2 linked regions of the Desulforapulum autotrophicum HRM2 genome follow. The protein of the gene in region 1 interacts with the protein of each later gene in a pairwise test. Links are inferred from orthologs where the notes say so. Each region holds a gene or a part of one and is shown on either strand. Other genes may lie near its edges.

Region 1 (11,578 bases):
CTTGTCGTCCTTGGACCGCTCCTTTTTCATGAGCCCCTTGTTTTCAAGCCTGTTGATGATATCGGTCACTGTTCCCTGGCTCAGACTGATGGTCCTGGCAAGATCTGAAACAGAGATCTCTTCATGGATGGTTACTTCTTTGAGGACCACGAGCTGGGGACCGGTCAGACCACAGCGTTTGTTGAGGTCCTTTGAGTAGAGATCTATGGACTGGATCATTTTCCTCAACAGTGTGAGGAGTTCCTTGCATCGTTCTTCGTGTATTGCTTTCACTTTTTTTGGGTCACCATTTTAAATAATATAACCGGCATGGCCGGAGCAGGGTCTCTGCCCTGGCCTCAACGAAATTTAAAACGTCTCCACGGGCGAAGTTCCCGTGGATATTTCATCTAAAAATCATTTGAACAACCGGGCCAGACATTTTAACATTTCTCCCCTTGTACCCTAATTGGTAATCCAGGCCAAACTTTTTCTGACCTGTACCTGATAAAAATCAATGTCCGGTATGGGAAAATTCGACTTTAAGATCTTCCCTGGGCGGTTCAAAGAAAAATTTCTTGTCCCCAAATGCGGGTTTGAGGTCGTCAAGCCAGACGGCATTTGCATCATATTCGGCAAAAAACAGTCTTTTTACCCACTTGGGGTTTCTTGCCTGCACAAAGGTCATGGCAATGACTTTTTGTTCATTGATTTCGGTTATCCCTTCGATTTTGATCTTGCCTGGGGAGGCTGACATACTCGGTCCCCGTACGGTCCTTGAGATGCCGCTTACGCTGCTGTAGGCATCCCTGAAAATTTTCCAGGTGTCAACAAGGGGAATGGAAAAATAGTCCTGGGCCCCAGTGTTGCGGGCAACAAACATGTAATAGGGAACAATACCGAGACTTATCTGGTCCTGCCACATTTTTGACCAGATCTTGGCGGATGCATTGATTCTGTTTAGAACTGGGGACTGGCTTCTGATGACGGCACCGGTTCCTCTGATGGCCTCAACGGCTCTTTTGCATTCAGGTGTGGCGATCTCCCTTGGGTGGTTCAGGTGGGACATGATGGCAAGATGAATCCCGGCGTCAGTTACCCGTTTGAATAGTTCGAGAAGCTCTGCTGAATCCTTGTCCGTTGTAAACCTGTAGGGCCAGAACGAGAGGGTTTTTGTTCCAATTCGAATAGTCCTGATTCCGGGCAGTTTTGCGTCGATAATTGCATTCAGATAAACCGACAGGATTTTGGTGCTCATTGTCAGAGGGTCTCCGCCCGTGAAAAGGATGTCAGTGAGTTCAGGTTGACTGCGTACGTATCGCACCATGAGATCGGCATCCTTCATGGCAAACCTGTGGCCGTCCATGCCGGTAAATTGGGGCCAGCGGAAGCAGAACGAGCAAAAGGCATGGCAGGTCTGTCCCTGGGTGGGGAAAAAGAGCATGGTCTCCCGGTATTTGTGCTGGATGCCGTTGAGCCGTTGACCGTCCAGCACAGGCACATTTTTGTCGATCTGGCCTGCCGGGTGGGGATTTAAACTGTGGCGGATTCGGTTGGCTGCCATGGTTATTCGTTCCTTGGAGGCATTGGCTTTCACCAGGGCCGCCATGGTGTTGAAGTGTTTTTTTGCCAGCATTTCTCTCTGGGGAAAATTAAGGATAAACATGGGGTCGTTTTCAAAATCGTCCCAGTTGATAAGTTCATTGACCACGTAGTTGTTTGTTTTAAAGGGTAGAACGGTTCCAACGACTTGAATATTAAAAATCTGTTCAGGCGTAAGGCGGTTGAATTGGGGAAGGCTTTTCAGGTTTTTGTTGGTATATGGCTTGTATCGCATAGGTCCCTCCAGATATTAAAGGTTTTTAAAATCCTGATTTTTTTAACGTATGTCCGTACGAAGCGCGATCTACAAGATAGTATTTGGGGTGGAATTTCTATTGTATCCAAACTATCTTATAATAAGTAACATGAAAATAGTTTGGATACAATGTTTTTTTTAAATGGTATAGCAGGGGTGGGGCAGGAAATTGAAGGGGTGTCAGGGGTTATTTCTGGGTTGAAAAGGGGTAGGAGGCATCAAGGCGTTCAACCTCCTTTGCTGCAATTCTACTAACGTGTTTTTCTGGGACGCCCGGCTGCATCCCAGGGCAGGACCGGGCCATGGCGTCCCAGTTCTCTGGATTCTTGATAAGGGTCCTTAAAAAAGGCCAGGCTCTGCACATGTATGGTTTTACTGGGTGGATCGTGCAGTTTTTGTCAAAGAAGATGCACAGGCCGTTCTCTGCCTGGCGGATGACCCAGCGGGAGCCGGACCTGTTACAGTATTGCTCGATAAAGGTTGTCGGCTCACAACCGATAAATGCTGCGATTCTCTGGATATCCACATCGTTCACATAGGTGCCGCCAAAGCCTGAACAGCACTGACCGCATTGAGTACAGTTAAAGATGTCACTGGCGGAAATAATTTCAGAATCCACGTCTGCCCTCCATTGCCCGTTGCATGGTTACCTGGTCAACATATTGAAAATCGCCACCCATGGGGACGCCTGAAGCGATTCGTGTCACATTGACGCCTTTTTTTCGGAGTTGGTCCGAAATATAGGCGGCTGTTGCCTCGCCTTCAACATTGGTCCCCGTGGCAATGATCACTTCGGTTGTTGTTTTAGAACAGGCCCTTGAAAAAAGTTCGCGTATCCTCAGCTCGTCCGGTCCAATGCCGTCCATGGGTGAAAGTGCCCCCCCAAGAACATGGTAAAGTCCTGAAAATGCACCTGATTTCTCAATGGCCACAATGTCAGTGGGCTTTTCCACAACACAGATGATTGATGCATCCCGCCGTGGGTTACTGCATATCCGGCACTCTGGTTGGTCGCTCAGGGAAAAGCAGGTCCTGCAAAGCGTCACCTTTTGTTTAAGCTCAAGGATGTCGTTGGCAAGGGTTTGTGCCTCGTGAAGGGGGGCATGTAGAATGTGAAGCGCCAAGCGCTCGGCAGTTCTCCTTCCTATTCCCGGAAGCGTTGACAGGCTTTTGATCAGGTTCAGGATGGATTCGGGATAGAGGTCCACAGATACTACATCATGCCGGGCAGGTTCATGCCACCGGTGAGTTTGCCCATATGGGCGGAGACCATTTCCTGGGATTTATTCAAGGCGTCATTGGTCGCTGCAAGAATCAGGTCCTGGAGCATTTCAATGTCTTCAGGGTCTACCACTTCCCGTTCAAGGGTGATCGCCTCGATCTTCTGACTACCGTTGGCAATAACCTTTACCATGCCACCGCCTGCTGTGGCTTCCACGGTTTTGGTGGCAAGCTCTTCTTGCATCTTGAGCATCTTTTTTTGAAGTTTCTGGGCCTGTTTCATCATGCTGTTCATATTGTTCACGGGTTGCTCCTTTCGTTTAATTTTACGTCAACGACTGTGCCGTTGAATCGTTTTATTGCGTCGGCCACAAGGGGATGGTTCAATATCTCCTGTCTTAATTTGGCCGGACTTTTTTCATCATTCCCATATTCTTTGGGGGCACAGTCTCCAATGAGGGTCAGGTGCAGTGGCTTTCCAAAATAGTCATGGCAAACGGTCTCGATTTCCCCTCTTTTGGATTCAATCCTTCCCCTGTCAAAGGCTGTGCCATTGAGCTCAACGACAATATCAGTATTTGAAATCTTTTGCAACCGGCCTTTGGAAAGGATGGCCGACGCAAAGGGCAGTGAATCTGCAAGAGCCTTCAGGAAAGGGTTCCATCGGCCAGCTGGATCTTCTGGGGGAGCGATGGTCCGAGGTTCAGGTGTGGGGGGCGAAACAACATTGATTCTGTCTGTGGGCTTGTACGAAGGTGTGGTCCCAGGTTGTGGTGCAGGCACTGACTCACCGTTGTCATCTGAAATCGGATGTGGATCCATGGAAGTTGGTGCTTTTCGTGGCTCTGGGGGGGGACAGACAGGTCTTTCCTCCTGGGGTAATGCCTGAAAATCGGGGTTGTCAAATCGGCGGGCAAGATCATCCAGCCGCTTGATCATCAAATCGATTTCAATACCCGGTCGAATCTGAACAAGTTTTAACAGCACCATCTCAACGGCTGTTCGTGTGTGTGAGGATAGTTTTACCAGGGATTCGTCAACCAGAAGTGTGTTTAATATCTGATTTAAAAAAGATTGGGAAAGGGGGGCTGTGAGTGCTGCCATCCGTTGTCTGTCATGGTCTGAAATGTCGCAGGTGTTTTTGTCATTACTGGAGACCTTGACAACCGCCAGGTTTCTGAAGTGCCGAATAAGTGAGGCGTAAAATCGTTTCAGGTCGAGACCGAGGGTGTGGATGCGGTCCACAAGGTCAATGATGTCAGCTCCCCTGTTCTGGATAATGGCATCGGCAAGGTCAAACACAAGGGTCTTATCAATGATGCCGAGGGTGCCCAGGATTTTGTCATCATCGATCGCCCTTGGGCCAGATGTCTGTTCGGATGTCTGGGCCTGACTGCCAAGGATCCGGTCAAGCAGGCTCAACGAATCCCGCATGGAGCCGTCTGCTTCGCCCGCCAGGAGGTCACAGCTCTCCTGGGAAATGGAAAATCCTTCGGCGGCGGCAAGGGTCATCAAATGGGCTGAGATCTGGGCAAGGGAAATTCTTCCCAGGTCGTGGCGCTGGCACCGGGAAAGGATAGTCACGGGAATTTTATGGACTTCGGTGGTGGCAAAGATAAAAATAACGTGGTCTGGTGGCTCTTCCAGTGTCTTGAGGAGGGCGTTAAAAGCTGCCATGCTCAGCATGTGAACTTCGTCGATAATGTAGATCTTGAACTTGGAAGACGAGGGCATATATGCTACGTTTTCCCTTAGTTCCCGAACCTGGTCCACACTGTTGTTTGAGGCACCGTCAATCTCGAAAACGTCGACAGCGCTGCCTGCGGTGATGTTCGTGCATGTCTTGCAGATATTGCAGGGGGTCGGTGTTGGCCCGGTTTCACAGTTCATGGCTTTTGCAAGAATACGGGCAATGGTTGTCTTGCCCGTTCCCCTGGGACCAGTCAAAAGAATGGCATGGGGCACACGACCGGATAAAATGGCATTTTTCAGGGTGGTTGTAACGTGGGGTTGCCCGACTACCTCGTCAAAGGTCTGGGGGCGGTATTTAAGGGCTAGAACTCGGTATGACATTTTGCCTGAACAAGAAGAAAAAAGGGATGGCGGAGAGAGAGAGATTCGAACTCTCGGTACCTGTAACAGTACACACGCTTTCCAGGCGTGCACCTTCAGCCACTCGGTCATCTCTCCGCAGTAACAATGACTCGGAGTTAATACCCTGTTTCGGGTGTCGTGTCAAGGGGTAAAAAAAGGGGTGGCAGGATCGTTAATAAAGGCGTGCGGTTGTGCATGGCGGTGAGGATGAACAGCTTTGCCGGTTTGTTCACGTGGGTGTGAATGAACCGTAGGCTAAAAGGTCCCATGCCGTGGTGACGTGTTCGTTCCATGACTTCATTGAGTCGTTCCATGGGAAAAATGATCATGAAACGGCCCCGGAAGGTGAGAATTTTTGTTGCACTGTCAAGGAGTTCGTCAAGGGTTATCTCAACTTCATGGCGGGCAATGGCCTTCTGGGGATGGGGATTGATGCGGCCACAGCCTTGTTTGATATAGGGCGGGTTGGTGACGACAAGGTCGACAGGTCCGCCAAGATCAGCGGGCACAAGTGATCTGATGTCCGACAATAGAATGGTGACCTGATCCGTCAGGTGATTTTTCTGGATGTTTTTGTTGGCAATGTCTACAAGGGCACCCTGGATTTCAATACCCGTGATATGGGTTTCAGGGTGCTTGCGGGACAGTAAAAGAGGGATGATGCCGCAGCCGGTTCCAAGGTCTGCGATTCTATCTCCAGGGAGAGGATCGGCATGGTCTGCCAGAAGAATCGGATCAATGGAGAATCGGTAGCCGGTTTTCGGCTGATACACCTTTAGGGCATGGTCAGGGAATCGTTCAACTGTGCAGGGATGCAATTTTGAATTTAAGCTCTTTTACAAGGGGCCTTCCAAGGGCCAGGTTAATCTGGGCTTTAAGATCTTTTTCCATGAATCGCAAATGCTGAATCCAGACACTGCTTGAGACGTGAACGATCAAGACGCCTTCCTTGAACGCACCGGGTTTTGAGTTTGCAGCAACGGTTTGATCCAGGGCCTCATCCCACAGATCCCAGATCCGGGTCATGTCAAGATCCGAGCTTGGGCGCAGGTTGTCAAGGACCTTTGAAAGGATGCTGCCAAGTGGGGTAAGTTTTTGTTTCATATTTTTATGTTTTCGGGGGCAGGCTTTTTATTGCCCGTTTGCCCTAAGAAAGCCTGTCCCCAAGTCAGCTATTTATATTGGCCTCGAATCACTTTTTTGTCAAGTTTGCCAACCCCTGTTTTAGCAATGGCGTCGACAAAGATGATCTTGTCTGGAATGCCATATTTGGGAAGGTTTCCCTGGTCATGCTGGTCAATAAAGGCTTGCTTTATTTCAGCTTCAAGGTCTTTACCTTTGTAAATTTCCTTGAGAACAATAAGGACAATGGGCCGTTCCCCCCATTTTTCATCGGCGATGCCGATGGCCGCAGCTTCACTCACCGCGGGATGGCGGCTTGCAATATCCTCAAGCTCAAGGGACGAGACCCACTCTCCTCCGGTCTTGATCACATCCTTTACCCGGTCGGTAATCTTGAGATATCCTTCGGTATCAATGTTGCCCACATCCCCTGTGTGGAGCCAGCCCCCCTGCCAGAGTTCTTCACTTTTTTCTGGATTTTTAAGATACCCCTGGGTGAGCCAGGGACTCCTTGCCACCACCTCGCCCGTCTGCACCCCGTCGTGGGCCACGGGATCACCCATGGGATCAATGATTTCAATATCCACCAGTGGGATGGGAAGACCTGTTTTGCACCGGATATCAATCTGGCGGTCCTCGTCCCACGATTCCATATGGGGTTTGATGTGGGCCACGGTGAGCAGTGGACAGGTCTCAGACATGCCGTAGGCTGAATAAAGATTGATCTTTGCCCCCATGGCAGCCTCACAAAGGCCCCTTGGAAGGGCTGATCCGCCAATGACAACCTTCCAGGTCGAAAGATCCACCGTTTTGATCACAGGTGAGTTGACCAGCATATGGATAATGGTGGGAACACAGTGGGAAAAGGTCACCTTTTCCGTGACCACAAGTTTCAGGATCATGGCAGGTTCGTATCGTCCCGGATAGACCTGGCGGGCGCCAAGCATGGTGAACAGATAAGGCATTCCCCAGGCATGGACATGGAACATGGGAGTCAGGGGCATGTATACATCCTTTGAGGTCATGATGGCCTGGGAGTGGTAGGCGCAAAGGCCTGTCATGAGTCCAAAGGTGTGCATCACGATCTGACGATGGCTGAAGTAAACGCCCTTGGGGTCGCCCGTGGTGCCTGAAGTGTAAAAGGTAGTGGCCCTGGCGTTTTCGTCAAAATCCGGGAAGTCGTAGGTCTGTTTTGACCCGGAGACAAGGGTCTCATAGTCAGTCTCAAATTTTATGGCAGTCTTGGGTGCTTCATCGGTTTCTTTGATCAGGATGATTTTTTTAACGGTTTTAATCTTATTGTAGATGGGCTCCAGAAGGGGAACAAGCTCCGAGTTTACAAGGATGACGTCATCTTCTGCATGGTTGATGGTATACAGGATCTGCTCCGGCGAAAGCCTTATATGAACCGTGTGAAGCACGGCACCCATCATGGGAACGGCAAAATAACACTCAAGATACCGGTGGCTGTCATAATCCATGACAGCCACCGTGTCACCCTGTTTGACGCCGAGCCCTTTAAGGCCATTGGCAAGCTGGGCCACCCGTCGGTGGAAATCCCGGTAGGTATAGCGCATCTCATCCCTGTAAATGATCTCCTGGTCTGGTGAACGAACAAGGGAATTTGTCAGAAGATTTTTGATCAGCAACGGATAGGAATAGGCTGATTCAGTCTGCTCAATGATTTTAACACCCATAATCGGTTTTTCCTCCTAAATAACGGTTGATTGATGTTAGCCCTTACCCAGGGCAAAATCGGTCTGAACCTCCCCCTTTAAAATGTGGCGTCTGAATACCTGCCGGGTTTTATTGGGGTCCATCTTTTTGTATACAATGGGTTCCTGCCCAACGATTTCAACGGTGATGTTGGGCTCGCTGCTGCACATGCCAAGGCAGCCTGCAGCAACGATTTTGATGTCAGTTCTGTTTGATTCGGCCTTTTCTTCTAAAAGGGTGTTCATAACGCTTCTTGCCCCGGCCGCAATACCACAGGTTCCCATGTGGACAGTCACCTTGACCGTTGTTTCCCCTCCCCTGAGGGAGGATTCCTGGGATGTCTTTTCCTTGATTCGTTTGAGATCTTCCACTGAAATCTTTGCCATTTTACGTCCTCATTGTTTGCAAAAGTCATTTATCATCTCTTTTATCCGGGACAGGATGGCCGGGTCATTGAGCTCGACGGTATCGAGCCCTGATTTGAGTTCGGCCGTGTTCATTGTGAAACTGTCCTGGAAAAGAATATGATGGTATCTTATACCAATGTCAGGGTAACCTGCAATAAGAGTTGTCATGGTCGCTCCCAAGTCGCCCAGGGGAGCCCTGTCAAGATGGTCAATGGCAAAGGTGGCCGTAACCGTTGTTCCGTTGCCCTGTCTGCTTTGAATGGAAAATATGCCTTCGCATCTTTCCGATGCTGCCTTGAACAGCGCAATGCCTAAGCCCACCCTTCTTGTGGTCCGGGAGGTGACAAAGGGATCGGAAATAACGGCCAGCATGGCGGGGTCAATGCCTTTGCCATTGTCCGTGACCGTAATTTTGATGTGGGTGTGGAGATGGGTTTCGTCTATTTTAATATCAATCTGGGTCGCCCCTGCTTGAATACTATTTTCCACAAGGTCCAGGATGTGCAGTGACAGCTCTTTCAACGATCAGAATCCTCTGGTTGTGAAGGTCGTATCGCCCCGTTTCAGTGTAGATGCCATGGCCTCAAATGTCGGAATAGTCATATGAAACACGGTCGTTCCCTGTCCCATTTCGTCGAGGCGATGTGCGTCAGACGATACTAAACAGGGAAGGGTAGTTTTGTCAAGGAAATACCGTTCTTGTTTGTGGGCAATTGTTCTGGCCGTTATTTCCACACCGTCAAGGCCAAGATCCAGGGGAATGAAACCAAGCTGGCCAAGGATGCTGTAGCTGGTTCGGTCAATGTGGGCGGCAATGGCAATGCCGCCCTGTTGGTGGATGAGATCCACTGCCTCCTTTACCGTGAGTTGACACGCCTGGATCAGAAGTTTCTGCTCTTGTCCAATCACCATGTCCTGTTCGTCGGCAATGACCTGAAAACCAAAAAGGTCAGGTGCGTTATTTTGGGTCAATCCCTGGTAAACAACCGCTGCCACGGCTTCTGCCTGGCAGATGCTTTTGTGGATGCCCAGAAGGTGGACCTCCTCTTTTGTGCAGATTTCAAGTCCTGGCAGGACAAGGATGCCTGCTGTTTTGCCAAGGGTCATGATCGGGCGGGCATTTTTTGATGCGTTGTGATCGCAGATGGCGATGATGTCCAGTCCCAGCGCTCCGGCCCGTTTGATAATTTTTTTTGGGGTCATATCCCAGTCACCACAGGGGGAGAGGCAGGTGTGGACGTGCAGATCGGCCTTAAAGCCTTTCTTTGTCGCCACGGGCACGGTTAAACGCCCTGGAGCAGGGCAAGACGCGTGGCAAGGTCAAAGGCTGATCTGTCCGATAGAAACAGGGGGATTTCCTCGTCATCGGCCTTTTGGCAGGTGGCCGTGTCCGGTCGGTTGCCGCAGGTGATGATGATGCAGGCGATTTCTTTTAAAACGGCCACGGCAATGATGTTCTGGTGGGCCTGGACTGTCAGCCAGACGTTGTGTTCTGCGGCATTTGCCATGACGTCACTTAAAAGGTCGCCGCAGTAACCGCCTGACAGGGGCCGGCCAAGCCCCTTTCCCCCGGCTGCCAGGACAAGATCTAATTTGTCTTTTAAATCCGATACCTTCAACATTTTGTCGTTCATATGGGGTACAATCTCCTGTTTAAATATTTTGCACTCGGTTAATCTGGCCCTTTTCCTGACCACATCCTCTGCAAAGGTCAGACAGTCGGGTGCACCGCAGGCTGAACAGTTGAATTTTGGCAGGCGGTCATAAATCCGGTTGATCTTTGTGAGATCATCAATGGAAAGGGGTTCTTTTTTCTGACCAAAAATTTTTTCCATTTTTGAGGAGGTCAATTTGTCAAAAAAACGTTTTTTAGCATAGACATTTTCCAAGGTCTTTTTTTGATGGCGATTCCTGACTTCAAGCCGGGCAATATGCTGCAAAAGATTGTTCTTTGCCACATACTTGTCAACGGCACACAGGGAACCGCCGACACACCCCTCCCTGCAGTACCTGAATTCAATGAAGTCATAGTCTTTGAAAAGGCCCAGTTCAATTTTTTCAAGGTACTCGATGGTTTGATTCACTCCAGATATGGCAATGGCGTTCTGGATGGTTGTTCCGGCCGTCTCTCCCCCTGAAATTCCCCACAGCAGACTGTTACCCGTTGGGGGTTCTTCAAATTCAAACACGGGACCATCGTTCAAGGGGGTGTACTCCAGGGCTTTTATCTCGTGTTTGAGCTCCGCATAGATCTGGTTAATCCCGATGGTCCTGGAAAGATAGGGCGTTGAATGGTGGGGGGTTGAGCTTTCCAGGGTCATTTTGGTGGGGCAGGGGTTTAAGTAAAAGATGGATATTTCGCCAATCTCAATGCCATGGTGTCGTGCAATAAAGGCTGCCACATCCTTGACCATGAGGGACACGGGTCTAAGTACCGGGTGGAGTAGGTTCATGAGGCTTGGGAATCTGAAAGCGATCAGCCGAAGCACCACCGGGCAGAGGGTGGAGATGACCGGACGTCCTTCTCTGGAAACGTTGAGACTTTGGATGTGCTGTTCCGTAGCCTTCTTAAAAAGGGTTAAAAAGTAGGACATGTCCACGGTGTGTTTAAATCCCATCTGTTTGAGCCCCTTGAGTACCTTATCCGGGGTGGCATGGGAAAATTGTGAGTAGAGAACAGGCGGCACCAGCACGACCGGGAAAGGGGTCTTTTTGAACTGTCCATAGGGGGCGGTGGTCGGGGTGATGCACTCCTGGGGGCAGACAGTGACGCACTCTCCGCCTCCGATGCAGTTGTCCACAAGAAGAAGACTCTTCCCGTCTTTGATTCGGATGGCCTTGGTGGGGCAGACCTTGACGCAGGCCCCGCATCCGTTACAGTCACGGCTGTCAAAGGAAACATAACATGGAAGATTTTTGACCGTAGTCATTTCCGATCTCCGGTTTTAAACTCCATTTTAATGGTTGTACCCTCTCCGGGTATGGAAGTCATTTCAAACCGGTCGGCATTTTTTTTCATGTTCGGCAGTCCCATGCCTGCCCCAAACCCCATTTCCCTGAATTCGTCAGGAGCTGTTGAAAAACCGACCTGCATGGCCTGTTCAATATCTTCGATACCGGGGCCTTTGTCGGTTATGCATATCACTATTTTGGTCGCAGACAGTTCCAGGTTGAGGCGACC
Region 2 (12,786 bases), 940 kb from region 1 along the record:
TGCTTGGAAGCCTGCTTGCCGGCACAAGTGAAAGTCCCGGCGAGATCGTTATTTTCCAGGGACGAAGCTACAAGGCCTACCGGGGCATGGGGTCTGTGGAGGCCATGAAAAAGGGAAGTTCCGACCGATATTACCAGCGTGACTCCAAGGTGGATGAAACCCTGGTACCCGAAGGAATTGTCGGCCGTATTCCCTACAGGGGAACGGTCAAGGAAAACATTGTTCAGATGATTGGCGGATTAAAGGCCGGCATGGGGTATCTTGGTGCCTCAACCATTGAGGAGTTGAGGGAAAAGGCAAGTTTTGTCAAAATTACCGCTGCAGGTCTGAGAGAAAGCCATGTCCACGACGTCATCATCACCAAAGAGGCTCCCAACTACAGCGTGGACAGCATGAAACAATGATGGATACACCTTCACCTTTTTGTCATCTCCATGTCCACACGGAGTTTTCCCTTTTGGATGGGGCTATTCGACTGGATGCCCTGCTCAAACGCTGCAAGGAATTCAACATGGATACCGTGGCCATCACCGACCACGGTACCATGTTCGGCACGGCTCCCTTTAATGAAAAGGCCAGAAAAGTCGGCATTCAGCCGATCCTGGGGTGCGAAGTTTATGTGGCACCAAGGAGCATACGAAACAAGACAGCCGAGGACAACAAGGGACTCAACCACCTGGTGCTGCTGGCAAAGGACAGGGAGGGGTATGGAAACCTGTGTAAACTTGTCTCCATTGCCCAGTTTGAGGGGTTTTACTACAAACCAAGGATTGACCGGGAACTGCTGACAAAATACAGCAAAGGCCTGATCGCCCTGTCCGCCTGCCTGAAGGGTGATATTCCCCAGAAAATCATCCACAACCAGATGGACCTGGCCTTTGATTCGGCCCGCTACTACCTGGATACCTTTGGTGAGGATAATTTTTTCCTGGAAATCCAGAAGAACGGAATGGAGATCCAGGAAAAGGTCAACCAGGGGCTATGGGAGGTTTCAAAAAAACTTTCCATTCCAATGGTGGCCACAAACGACTGCCATTACCTGTCCCGGGATCATGTCAGGGCCCATGAAGCCCTTTTGTGCATCCAGACGGGCAACACCCTGAACGACGCCAACCGGTTCAAGTTTGATTCAGACGAGCTTTACTTCAAGTCTGCCGACGAGATGATAGCCGATTTCAAAACCTATCCAGGTGCCATTGAAAACACTTTACTCATTGCCAAGAGATGCAATGTAGAGTTTGGTGAAAAGGTATACCACTTTCCAAGATATACCAGTGCCCAGGGAGAAAAGAGCGGAGAGGATTGCGTTCAAACCGCCGGGGAAATTTTCAAGCGCCAGGCCCAGGAGGGATTTGAACGGCGCCTCAAGATGCTCAAACGAAAAAATCCCAACCTTGATGAGGCCCTCTATCGGGAACGCCTGGCCTATGAGATCGGCGTCATCCTGGACATGGGGTTTCCCGGATATTTTCTCATTGTGGCCGATTTCATCCGCTACTCAAGGGAGCATAACATTCCTGTAGGACCCGGGCGTGGGTCTGCCGCAGGAAGTATGGTGGCCTATGCCATGGAGATTACGGCCCTTGATCCCATTGCCCACGGTCTGATCTTTGAAAGATTTCTCAACCCGTCCAGGATCTCCATGCCGGATATTGACGTGGATTTCTGCATTGAAGGCCGGGACGAGGTTTACAAGTATGTGATTGATCGGTACGGCGGAGCAGACTACGTCTCCCAGATCATCACCTTTGGTAAACTCAAGGCCAAGGCCGTTGTCAGGGACGTTGGCAGGGCTTTGAGCGTTCCGTTGCCTGAGGTGGATGTCCTGGCAAAACTCATTCCAGATAATGCAAAAAACCTGGGCCAGGCCCTGAAGGATGTGCCCCGGATCATGGAGCTTGTCAACCAGGATCCGGTCAAAAAAGAGCTGATTGACATTGCCTTGCTCCTGGAAGGACTTCCCCGCCAGGCATCAACCCATGCCTGCGGCGTTGTGATCTCAGATAAACCCCTGGTGGAATATCTTCCCACCTACAAGGGAAAAGAGGGCGAGGTTGTCACCCAGTTTGACATGAATTTTGTGGAGAAACTGGGTCTTGTGAAGTTTGACTTCCTGGGTCTTCGCAACCTCACCGTCATCAAGAACACCCTGGACCTCTTAAAGAAACAGTCCAAAGAAGTACCCGATCTCCTTGAGATCGACATGGATGATCCGCCCACCTATGAGCTTCTGGCAAGGGCCGATACCACGGGTGTTTTCCAGCTTGAAAGTTCAGGCATGAAAGAGCTGATCACAAGGCTCCAGCCCGCCTGCTTCAGTGATATCGTTGCCCTGGTGGCCCTGTACCGACCTGGCCCCCTGGACAGCGGCATGGCCGACTCCTATGTGGAAAGAAAGCACGGCCGGGAAGATGTGGTTTACCTTTTTCCCCAGCTTGAGCCCATTCTCAAGGAGACCTATGGGGTCATTCTTTACCAGGAACAGGTAATGAAGATTGCAGGGGTTCTTGCCAACTACTCCATGGCCGATGCAGATGGACTCAGAAAGGCCATGGGTAAAAAGATTCCCGCCATGATGGAAGAACACAGGGGACTGTTTCTCAAGGGTGCCAAGGAAAACAACCTGGACGGGGCAAAGGCCGCAGAGCTGTTTGACCTCATGGAAAAATTCGGCGGTTACGGGTTCAACAAATCCCACAGTGCCGCCTATGCACTGATCTGCTTCCAGACGGCATATCTCAAGGCCCACTATCCCCTTGAGTATATGGCCGCCCTCATGACCAGTGACATGAGTAACATTGACAGTGTTGTCAAATTCATCGACGAGTGCAGAAACCACGAGATAAACGTCCTTCCACCGGATGTAAACGAAAGTGAATCGGTATTTACCGTGGCACCCGCTGCCATCCGGTTCGGTCTTGCCGCAGTCAAGGGCATCGGGTCTGCCGCAATTGATTCCATTGTTGAAATCCGTAGCCAGGAGGGCCCTTTCACCTCCATCTATGACTTTTGCGAACGGGTCAATCTGACCAAGGTCAACAAACGGGTACTCGAGGCATTGATCAAATGCGGCGCCTTTGACAGCACAGGCAGCAAACGAAGCCAGATGATGGCAGTGCTTGAAGACGCCCTGGACCATGGCAACCGCATTCAGCGGGAAAAGGCCGATGCCCAGATGGACCTGTTTGCCGATACCGAAGGGGGAGAAGCACTGCCGCTAAGCGTACCTTCCATGCCCGATATTCCAGAGCTTGATGATAACGATCTTCTGGCCATGGAAAAGGAGACCCTGGGGTTTTACATTACAGGCCATCCCCTTGACCGGTACGAAGAGATGATCAAAAAATTTGCCAATGTCAACTCAGAGACCCTTGTGGAAACCCCCGAAGGCCAGAGCGTTCGCATGGGAGGTGCCCTCCGGCCCCTGAAGATTCTAAAGACCAAGAAAGGGGACATGATGGCATTTGCAGCCCTTGAGGACAAAAAGGGCAGTGTGGAGGTGGTGATCTTTCCGGAACTCTACCAGGAGGTTCACTATCTTCTGAACGACGATACCCCGGTCATTCTCCAGGCTGAAGTGCAGAAACGTGAAAGCAACGTAAAGCTCCTTGCCGAGCAGATCGTTCCCATTGATAAGGCAGAGGCGGAGTGGACGGCAAGCATTGTTATAACCATGGCGGCAAAAGGGGCAGATATAAGCGTCCTTGAGCGGCTGAAGGGGTTGCTTCACAGGTTTGCCGGAACCTGCAGCGTCTTTCTTGAGATTACGGTTGAAGACGGTTCATCGGTTGTTATCCAGCTGTCCCAGGATGAACTGGTCTCTCCCGACCCCCTCCTGTTTCAAGAGGTTGAGGCCCTTCTAGGCAAAAACACCATTGAAACACGGTGTGCCCCGGTAAAACAGCGGGAAAGAAAAAAACGGTGGCAGAACAACAAACAATCGGCCAACGCTTGACCCAAGGGCCCCGGCAAGAACCGGGGCCATCGCCATTGAAAAACAGGCTATTTAATGACTAAATTGTCCCGGACAGAGATGGCCCCGGGGCAGCTTCTTGCAATGTTTACAACCCGGTCCCGCTCAACGGAAGAGGTCACAATACCCGTCAGGGTGACACGGCCCTGGTTGACATCCACGTCAATGTTAAGGGATCTGACCCCCGGCTCTTTCATGAGCGAAGTATTGATTTTACTCAAGATAACGGCATCATCAAATCTCTCCCCTGTACTCTTGCTGCCCACGGTGAGCAGATTTTCCACCCGTCGGACGTTGGGGGTTGCAAGGGCGATATTTTCAGCTATTCGCCGTTGTTCAGCATTTTCGACCACGCCCGTAAGGGTTACAACCTGCTCAACAGTGTCCACGTCGATCTTTAACCCACTGGAAAATTTATCCGATAAAAGCCTTGTCTTGACCCCGCCGGTAATCAATGAATCGTCGACCATGTGGCCAAAGGTACGTTCATCTGTTGTACCCTTATAGGCTCCAACTGCTGCTGTCCCCACAATGGCAGGACCGCAACCGGCACAAGTGATCAATAAACAAAGGCAAACTCCCACAGATTTCATGTTCAAAAACATCATTTTTTTACTCTCCATCATCGTCGTCAAGATCAAGATCATCAAATTCACTTAAATCCAAATCATCCAGCAGATAGTCTGCCTTGTTAAAAGCCCCAGACTCACTGGAATTTAATTCAGCACTTTTGGGCCTTTCCCTTCCCCCCACAACCCCATTCGCCATGGGTTTGGTCCTTATTTTTTGTCCTCTGCCTGTAAAAAACATGACTATCATAAAACAGATCCCGGCAAAGTTGAGGGCTAAAATAATAATTCCGGTTACACTCTTTGCGGTCATTGTGTTATACTTATTTGTTTTTTTAAAAAATTGACGTCAGGTTTCATCATATGCTTATATATAGTGATTTTTGCAATTTTACACAAGACTATTAATTGAAAAGGAAACGTTATGGGTTGGCTTGGAAAAGTGGTTGGGGGAACCATCGGTTTTGCCCTTGGAGGCCCCATTGGTGCCGTTGCAGGAGCAGCATTCGGCCACACATTTGATAAAAAAGAGGCCCTTTACCTGTCGTCGGGTCAGTCCCAACAGCGACTTTCAACGAATGAAGAGTCCCAGATGACCTTTTTTGTGGCAGCATTTTCCATGCTGGCAAAAATAGCAAAGGCCGACGGCATGGTCAGTGAAAAGGAAATTGCCTCGATTGAAGGATTCATGAGCCAGGACCTTAACCTCAACCCTGAGAGCAGAAATTCTGCTGTCAATATCTTCAGGCAGGCCCTGAATTCTAACGAAAGCTTTGAAGCCTTTGCCTTTCAGTTCCATGCAGCTTTTAGTAACCAGCCCAGGGTCATTGAGCTGATGATGGATATTCTTTTGAGGGTTTCTGCGGCCGATGGTGCCATCAGCGATAAAGAAGAATTCCTGCTTCTCTCAGCAGCAGGGATATTCAACCTCTCAGACACGGATTATGCAAGGCTTAAATCCAGATACGTCAAGGCGGTTAATCGCTTTTATTCGGTTTTAAAGATCGATGAAACCGCCACCAATGAGGAGATCAAACGACAGTATCGAACCATGGTTTCCGAATACCATCCCGACAAGATTGAGGCAAAGGGCCTGCCTGACGAATTCATCACGCTTGCCAACGACAAGTTCAGGGAGATCCAGGAGGCCTACGACGCCATTCGAAAAGAACGGGGAATCTAAATGGAACCTTTGAGGGGCAATTGAACCGTTTTGCCTACTACATGTCCGGGTACACCCTTAAGGCCTTTTCGGGTTTTTCCAAGGCCCGGGTTTCCATCCACGGCCAGGAGAATATCCCCGACGCATCCGTGATTTTTACGGCAAATCACTTCACCCGCATGGAAACCATTTTTCTGCCCTACCACATCCATGGCCTCATTAAAAAACCGGTCTGGTCCCTTGCAAGCAGTGATCTTTTCCATGGGGCACTCAAGGGAATCCTCTCCAGCATGGGGGCTGTCTCCACAAAGGACCCGGACCGGGACCTGGTCATTGTTAAGAACCTCATATCCGGCGATGCCCAGTGCATTATCTTTCCAGAAGGCATGATGGTGAAAAACAAGAAGCTTGTCCAGTCGGATGAGTTTAAAATCACCCATGATACCGGGGTGTCCCGCCCCCACACCGGAGCTGCCGTCATCGCCCTTACCACCGAATTTTACCGACAACGACTCCGGCGCATGGAGAAGATAAATCCCCATGAGTTCGACAGGATTGTGTCCATGCTGGAGATCCATGACCCTGAAAAGGTACTTGCGACTCAAACCTTTATCGTGCCGGTGAACATCACCTACTACCCGCTCAGGGCCCAGCAAAATCTGCTGAGCAGCATTGCTGTGAACCTCATGGCTGAACCGTCCCAAAGGGTCCTTGACGAACTCATGACCGAGGGCACCATGCTTCTTACAGGTGTTGACGTTGACATCCGGTTTGGTACGCCCATCCCCATTGCAGGCTTTCTGCACAACTGGCTGGTTGAGAGCGATCTTACATCCAGACGAAGGATTACCTTTTCAAACACCATGGCCTCCAGGCCCGTCATGAAAACCGTTTCTATCGAGATTATGGAACGATACATGGCGTCGGTCTATGGGATGACCACCCTTAATTATGACCACATATTTGCATCCATTCTCAAATACTTTCCAGGCCCTGTCATTGGGGTTTACGATTTCAAATGCAGGGCCTTTCTGGCCATAACGGGCAGGGTCATGGAATCAGACCAGAACCTGCACGGAAGCCTCTACCAGAACCAAATCCATCTTCTGACCGATGACCGGCACAACCGGTTTGGCGATTTTATTCAGACCGCCGTTGATACAGGACGCGTCACCCTGGAAAATGGAAATATCCTTAAAAAAAATGAACCCTTGAACACGAATCTGAATTTCCATCGAATACGCATTGATGATCCAGTCTCGGTCATGGCCAACGAGGTTGACCCCTTGACAGACGTACAGCTCTTTCTGATTGAACTTGCCCGGAAAACACCCCGGGAAATTTCCATCCTTGTCAAGAACCGATTGCTCCAAAAGGAGAAGGCTGATTTTGAAAATGATTACAACACTTATTTTATAGAAAATGAATCAAAACCAAAGGGTGTAGGCAAATCGATTTTTCTCCCCTCAAACACGGGCGCCACCAGGGGCGTTCTTCTCATCCATGGATACATGGCAGCCCCTGCTGAAATGAAAGGAATTGCTCAGTTTTTCAATGATAGGGGATACAGCGTCCATGCACCCAGACTCAAGGGCCACGGCACCGGGCCTGAAAATCTGGCAGTGGTGAGTTATGAAGAGTGGATCGAATCGGCCGAAGAGGGGTATGCTGTTTTACGGCACCTGTGTGACAAGATTTTTATCGGTGGTTTTTCAACAGGTGCAGGAATCGCCCTTGATCTTGCAACCCGGGTGGAAAAGGTCCATGGGGTGTTTGCCGTGGCACCGCCAAGGGAAATCCTGGATTCAGGCGCCTATTTTGCGCCTGCCATGGACATCTGGAACCATCTTCTGAAACGGACAAAGATCGGTACTATTGCAAAGGATTTTATTCACCACGAAACTGAAAATCCTGGAATTGACTATCTTCGAAATCCAATCGCCGGTATACGCCAGCTTGAAAAATTCATGGAGAAACTTGAACCGAAGATTGGCCACATCAAGACCCCTGTTCTGGTGGTTCAGTCAAGGAAAGATCCAATGGTAAAACCGGATGAAACAGCCAAGCTGTTTAAAAAGCTTGGCTGCGTAATCAAGGAATTTTATCTGTTGGATTTTGACCGCCATGGCATTCTTCTGGGCAGGGGTGCCCATCGGGTCTACAGGATCATTGCCGAGTTTATGGATTCCCTGGAAACAACGGACAGTGATTTAACTCTATCAGGGCCGGATGTGATACCCGGCCCTGACAAATAGTTGTAACTAGTGCCTGACCGAGAACCCGTGTTTGGATGAAAACTTGCCCAGATGCAAGGCGCGATCAAAGCTGAAACCGGAGCGTACTGTAGTACGTGAGGCTTTCAGCTTTGTGAAGCAACGCAGCAGGTGGGTGAGTTTTCGTTCAAACACGATCTAAATTACCAGCATGGTCGCAGGATCAAGGGTATACCGCTGGTTTGCCCTGTCACCGTCCTTGAGGACCACGGCATTGATTTTTTCATCCTTGGGCTGGAGAAAAAGTGCCTTATCAAACCGGTCTTTTACCTGATCAAGCTGCCTGGGATACCCGACTTCAGTCAAGGGTTCGTCCCTGTGGCTCTGCATGGAGAACCAGAAGGCAGTCTCAAAATTTTCGGAAATTGACTTGAGATCGTCCATAAGGTCGGCAAGGTCCGTATCAAAGTCCAGGCCGTCAACAATGATCATGGCCGGAATTTTAACATCCCCCTTTCGGAGGGTCTTTAGGTAATCCCTGAGTTTTTCTGCGGTAAAGGTCAACTCATTGTAGCTGATCCCTGTTTTGCAGGGTTCAATATCTTCCCAAAGGCGATTGGCCTTCATGGGGTCAACATAGCCGATGCTGTCCACCAGGCTTGTAAACGCTTCCTTATAGCGAACATTTATCTTGTCCATTGGGTCACTGAGGCTGATGTGAAGGATGTTTTCCCCCTCAAGAAGCCTTGAAATTGCGATCTGAACCAGAAACTGTGTCTTGCCGACACCGGCCCGTGAAAGCACGGCGCCAAATCTGCCCTGGTGAAGATTCTCACTGCCCATGATAATGATTGCCGGGCTCCTGTGAATGAGATCGTTTTTCAGCATATTTCCCTCGCTTTATTTTTAATTGAATGCTTAATTTTTCTTCTTATCTTCTTCTTCTTTGGCCTTTACAAGCTCATCGGCAACCGACTGGGGTACCTGCTTGTAAGCTGAAAATTCCATGGAAAACTGGGCCTTTCCCTGGGTGGCGGATCGAAGAATAGTCGAGAAACCAAACATCTCGGAAAGGGGAACGCTGGACTCAATTACAGACATGACTCCCTCTTCCTGGGAGCCCTGGATAATACCCCTGCGCTGGTTGATAAGACCCATACACGAACCCTGGAACTCGTTGGGAGTCTCAATGACAACCTTCATGATGGGCTCGTGGATAACCGGCTTTGCCTTGAGATATCCTTCGCGGAAACCGCCCCTTGCCGCAGCCTGGAAAGCCATTTCAGACGAATCCACGGCATGGTAGGCACCGTCTTCAAGGACCACCCGGACTCCGGTGATTGGGAACTCCATCTTGGGTCCCTTGTCCATTGAGTTCTTGAACCCTTTTTCACACGAAGAGATGAACTGGGTGGGAATTCTTCCGCCCGTGACCTTGTTGACAAATTCAAACTCTTCGTCAAAGGGTTCCACATACCCCATAACCCGTCCAAACTGGCCCGAACCACCGGTCTGCTTCTTGTGGGTGTAGTTGAATTCAGCTTTACGGGTGATGGTCTCACGATAGGCAACCCGGGGCTTGCCGGTGATCACCTCGGCCTTGTACTCACGCTTCATGCGCTCCACATAGACCTCAAGGTGAAGCTCACCCATACCCTGGATAATGGTTTCGTTGGTCTCCTTATCCACAAAGGTCTTGAATGTGGGATCCTCCTTGGTGAACCGGTTGAGAGCCTTGGACATGTTGATCTGGGACTTGTTGTCAACCGGCTGAAGGGAGAGGGAGATAACCGGGTCCATGACGTGCATGGCAATCAGGGAGTAGTTAATACCTGGGCTCACAAAGGTGTCTCCAGATGCACAGTCAACACCGAACATGGCACCAATATGACCTGCAGGAATCTCATTCACCTCTTCCATTTCAGAGGCGTGCATGCGGATGAGCCTGCCGACCTTTGTCTTTCTGCCGTCCCTGGAATTGATCACTGTGTCGCCTTTTTTCAAACACCCCTGGTAGACCCGCATGTAAGTGAGCTGGCCATACTGGCCGTCCTCAAGCTTAAAAGCAAGGGCAACCGTGGGCTTATCAAAGCTACTTTCGAGCGTAACGGTCTCTTCATTGTTGTCAAGGTCAATGGCGACATTTTCAACATCAATGGGCGAGGGCAGATAGTCAAGTACAGCGTCAAGCAGGGGCTGAACAGCCGTATTCTTATAGGCAGAGCCCATGAACACAGGCGTCATCTCCCGGGCAATGGTTCCCTTGCGGACCGCTTCTTTGATCATCTCTTCGGAGATTTCTTTTTCTTCAAGGATGGCGTCCGTGAGATCGTCGGAAAATGCGGAAACCGCATCGATCATGATTTCTCGCTTCTCGGCTGCGTCTTCTGCAAGTTCTGCCGGAATATCCTTGACTATGACCTTTTCGCCGTTGTCACCCTCAAAATAATAGGCCTTCATGGTAACAAGATCCACAACACCTTTGAGCTTATCTTCAAGACCGATGGGAATCTGCATGAGGACCGAGTTATGGCCGAGCTTGTCCCGAAGCTGTTTTGCCACCCTGTAGGGGTTGGCACCGCTTCTGTCGCACTTGTTGACAAAGGCGATGCAGGGGACCTGGTAACGTTTCATCTGCTGATCAACGGTGATGGACTGGGACTGAACCCCTGAAACAGAACAGAGAATAAGCACAACGCCGTCAAGTACCCTGAGAGAACGTTCAACCTCCACGGTAAAATCCACATGGCCAGGCGTATCGATAATATTGACAGCAAATGTTTTCCACTCGCAATGTGTGGCGGCCGAAGCAATGGTGATGCCGCGTTCGCGTTCAAGCTCCATGGAGTCCATGACAGCACCTGCGCCGTCTTTGCCCCTGACCTCATGGATCTGGTGGATTTTGTCGGTATAGAACAAAATCCTTTCTGTAAGTGTTGTTTTACCCGAATCGATATGGGCGCTGATTCCGATATTCCTTACCCTTTTTAAGTCCTTAAGCATGATGAGACTGTCCTTTGACTGAAATTAATGCACACCCCATTATCAAGGATAATGGATAAATGTTGCCGCTTTTTTAATATTGAAAATTGGTATCGGCTCTGTTAGTATCAGTATTTTGATTAAGGTGTTACACGGTTTAAAAAAATTCCAATATAATAAATAATTATGCCAATCATGTCAAGCAAAAAACATATCCCAGACCCGCCCTTTGGCGGAGCCTGGAAGGAGATGGTCAAAAGCGGCGGTGATCAGTTGGGAATAGCCCTTAGCCCGGATCACCTTGGGACCATGGCACGCCATGGAACAGAGCTTTTAAAGTGGAACCGGAAGTTCAACATCACCTCGATTACCGATCCCCGGGAGATGGCCACAAAACATTTTATCGACAGCCTTGCCATTGCCCCCCATATTCCAGAAAATGCCAGGGTGCTCGACATGGGGTCGGGGGGCGGTTTTCCCGGTGTTCCCCTCAAGGTGGTTCGACCGGACTTGGAGGTTGTGCTGGTGGACGCATCCAGAAAACGGGTTTCGTTTCTCAACCGCCTTGTAAGTCTGACCGGACTCAAGTCAATCACCGCCGTCCATGCCCGGGCGGAAATCCTTGCCAAAGACCCGGCTTTCGCCGGCAGGTTCGATGTGGTTACATCCCGAGCCTTTACCGCCCTTGACCGATTTGTTGTGCTGGCCGCGCCTTTTTTGTCACCCACTGGTATTATTTTTGCCATGAAGGGCAGGGCGGGCACCGAGGAGGCCCACGCCGTCTCCCTGTCGAAATATGAGGTAAAAACCATCTCTTATCTGCTTCCGTTGGAAGACCATGGCCGGACCATTGTTTCAGTTAAGCCCCTTTAGAACCATGCAAAAGAAGGTTGATCTTGACTTTTACATGGATATTGACTTAACTTTAGGGTTTGATATTTTAAAGACACCATTTACATATATATTGATACATTCTACATTCCGATTCCTGGAGGATACATGGATTATAAAAAGACGCTGAACCTGCCATCCACTAAGTTTGCCATGAAGGCAAACCTGGCCAACCGCGAACCTGCCCAGCTTGATGCCTGGGAGGCGTCAGGACTTTACCAGAAGATCCGACAGTCTTCAAAGGGGAAGCCCAAATTTATTCTCCATGACGGCCCTCCCTATGCCAACGGCCACCTCCACATCGGACACGCCATCAACAAAATCTTAAAGGATATCATTATCCGGTCCAAACAGATGGCTGGATTTGACGCCCCCTATGTTCCAGGATGGGACTGCCATGGGTTGCCCATTGAGCACAATGTGGACAAAAAACTGGGCTCAAAAAAAGCCGATATGACCCCGGTTCAGGTGAGACAGGCCTGCCGGGAGTATGCCAAGGGCTTTGTGGATATCCAGCGGGAAGAGTTCAAACGATTCGGAGTAGCAGGAGAGTGGGATGAGCCCTACCTGACCATGAACAAAGCCTATGAGGCCAGGATTGCCAAAGAGTGCGGTGAGTTTGCCCTCCAGGGGGATATGTTCCTTGGTAAAAAACCCATATACTGGTGCTGCTCCTGCCAGACGGCCCTGGCCGAAGCCGAAATCGAATACAAGGACATAGGCTCGCCGTCCATCTATGTAAAATTTGCCGTCAAGGACGACCTTTCCAGACTTCTGCCCGCCCTTAAAGACAAAGAGACCTCATTTGTCATCTGGACCACCACCCCCTGGACCATTCCTGCCAACCTTGGCGTCTGTCTGCACCCAGAGTTTATCTACTCAGCCGTTGAAACACAAAATCATGGGGTGCTCATCCTGGCAAAGGAACTGGTGGAACAGGTGATGGCTACTTTTAACATTGACACCTACACCAATCTCGGGGACCTTGACGCAAAA

Evidence for each region.
Region 2: the proteins of dnaX (region 1) and dnaE interact in binary tests that used the Escherichia coli proteins (3 or more experiments, as listed by UniProt). The link is inferred for Desulforapulum autotrophicum HRM2 from one-to-one orthologs.

What each region holds. Positions count from the first base shown.
Region 1 is NC_012108.1:1,888,630-1,900,207, forward strand. The notes cover bases 2,746-5,692. They hold dnaX (DNA polymerase III subunit gamma/tau), read right to left. Parts: upstream 5,132-5,692; coding sequence 3,359-5,131; downstream 2,746-3,358. Other genes in these bases: recR (recombination mediator RecR), read right to left, coding at 2,746-3,045; HRM2_RS08175 (YbaB/EbfC family nucleoid-associated protein), read right to left, coding at 3,051-3,362; HRM2_RS08190 (tRNA1(Val) (adenine(37)-N6)-methyltransferase), read right to left, coding at 5,269-5,692. Outside these bases: HRM2_RS08155 (MarR family winged helix-turn-helix transcriptional regulator), read right to left, coding at 1-273; HRM2_RS08160 (KamA family radical SAM protein), read right to left, coding at 494-1,816; HRM2_RS08165 (YkgJ family cysteine cluster protein), read right to left, coding at 2,025-2,456; more of recR, read right to left, coding at 2,446-2,745; more of HRM2_RS08190, read right to left, coding at 5,693-5,970; HRM2_RS08195 (DUF721 domain-containing protein), read right to left, coding at 5,951-6,256; HRM2_RS08200 (fatty acid--CoA ligase), read right to left, coding at 6,325-7,971; HRM2_RS08205 ((2Fe-2S) ferredoxin domain-containing protein), read right to left, coding at 8,008-8,376; HRM2_RS08210 (ATP-binding protein), read right to left, coding at 8,386-8,919; HRM2_RS08215 (PHP domain-containing protein), read right to left, coding at 8,923-9,672; HRM2_RS08220 ([Fe-Fe] hydrogenase large subunit C-terminal domain-containing protein), read right to left, coding at 9,681-11,327; HRM2_RS08225 (ATP-binding protein), read right to left, coding at 11,324-11,578. UniProt on the Escherichia coli protein: Part of the beta sliding clamp loading complex, which hydrolyzes ATP to load the beta clamp onto primed DNA to form the DNA replication pre-initiation complex.
Region 2 is NC_012108.1:2,829,954-2,842,739, forward strand. Bases 1-4,155 are described here. They hold dnaE (DNA polymerase III subunit alpha), read left to right. Parts: upstream 1-400; coding sequence 401-3,955; downstream 3,956-4,155. Other genes in these bases: guaB (IMP dehydrogenase), read left to right, coding at 1-404; HRM2_RS25245 (BON domain-containing protein), read right to left, coding at 4,003-4,155. Outside these bases: more of HRM2_RS25245, read right to left, coding at 4,156-4,581; HRM2_RS27665 (hypothetical protein), read right to left, coding at 4,586-4,855; HRM2_RS12350 (TerB family tellurite resistance protein), read left to right, coding at 4,967-5,725; HRM2_RS12355 (alpha/beta fold hydrolase), read left to right, coding at 5,746-7,959; HRM2_RS12360 (hypothetical protein), read right to left, coding at 8,116-8,805; fusA (elongation factor G), read right to left, coding at 8,836-10,920; 16S rRNA (guanine(527)-N(7))-methyltransferase RsmG, read left to right, coding at 11,095-11,772; ileS (isoleucine--tRNA ligase), read left to right, coding at 11,899-12,786. UniProt on the Escherichia coli protein: DNA polymerase III is a complex, multichain enzyme responsible for most of the replicative synthesis in bacteria. This DNA polymerase also exhibits 3' to 5' exonuclease activity. The alpha chain is the DNA polymerase catalytic subunit.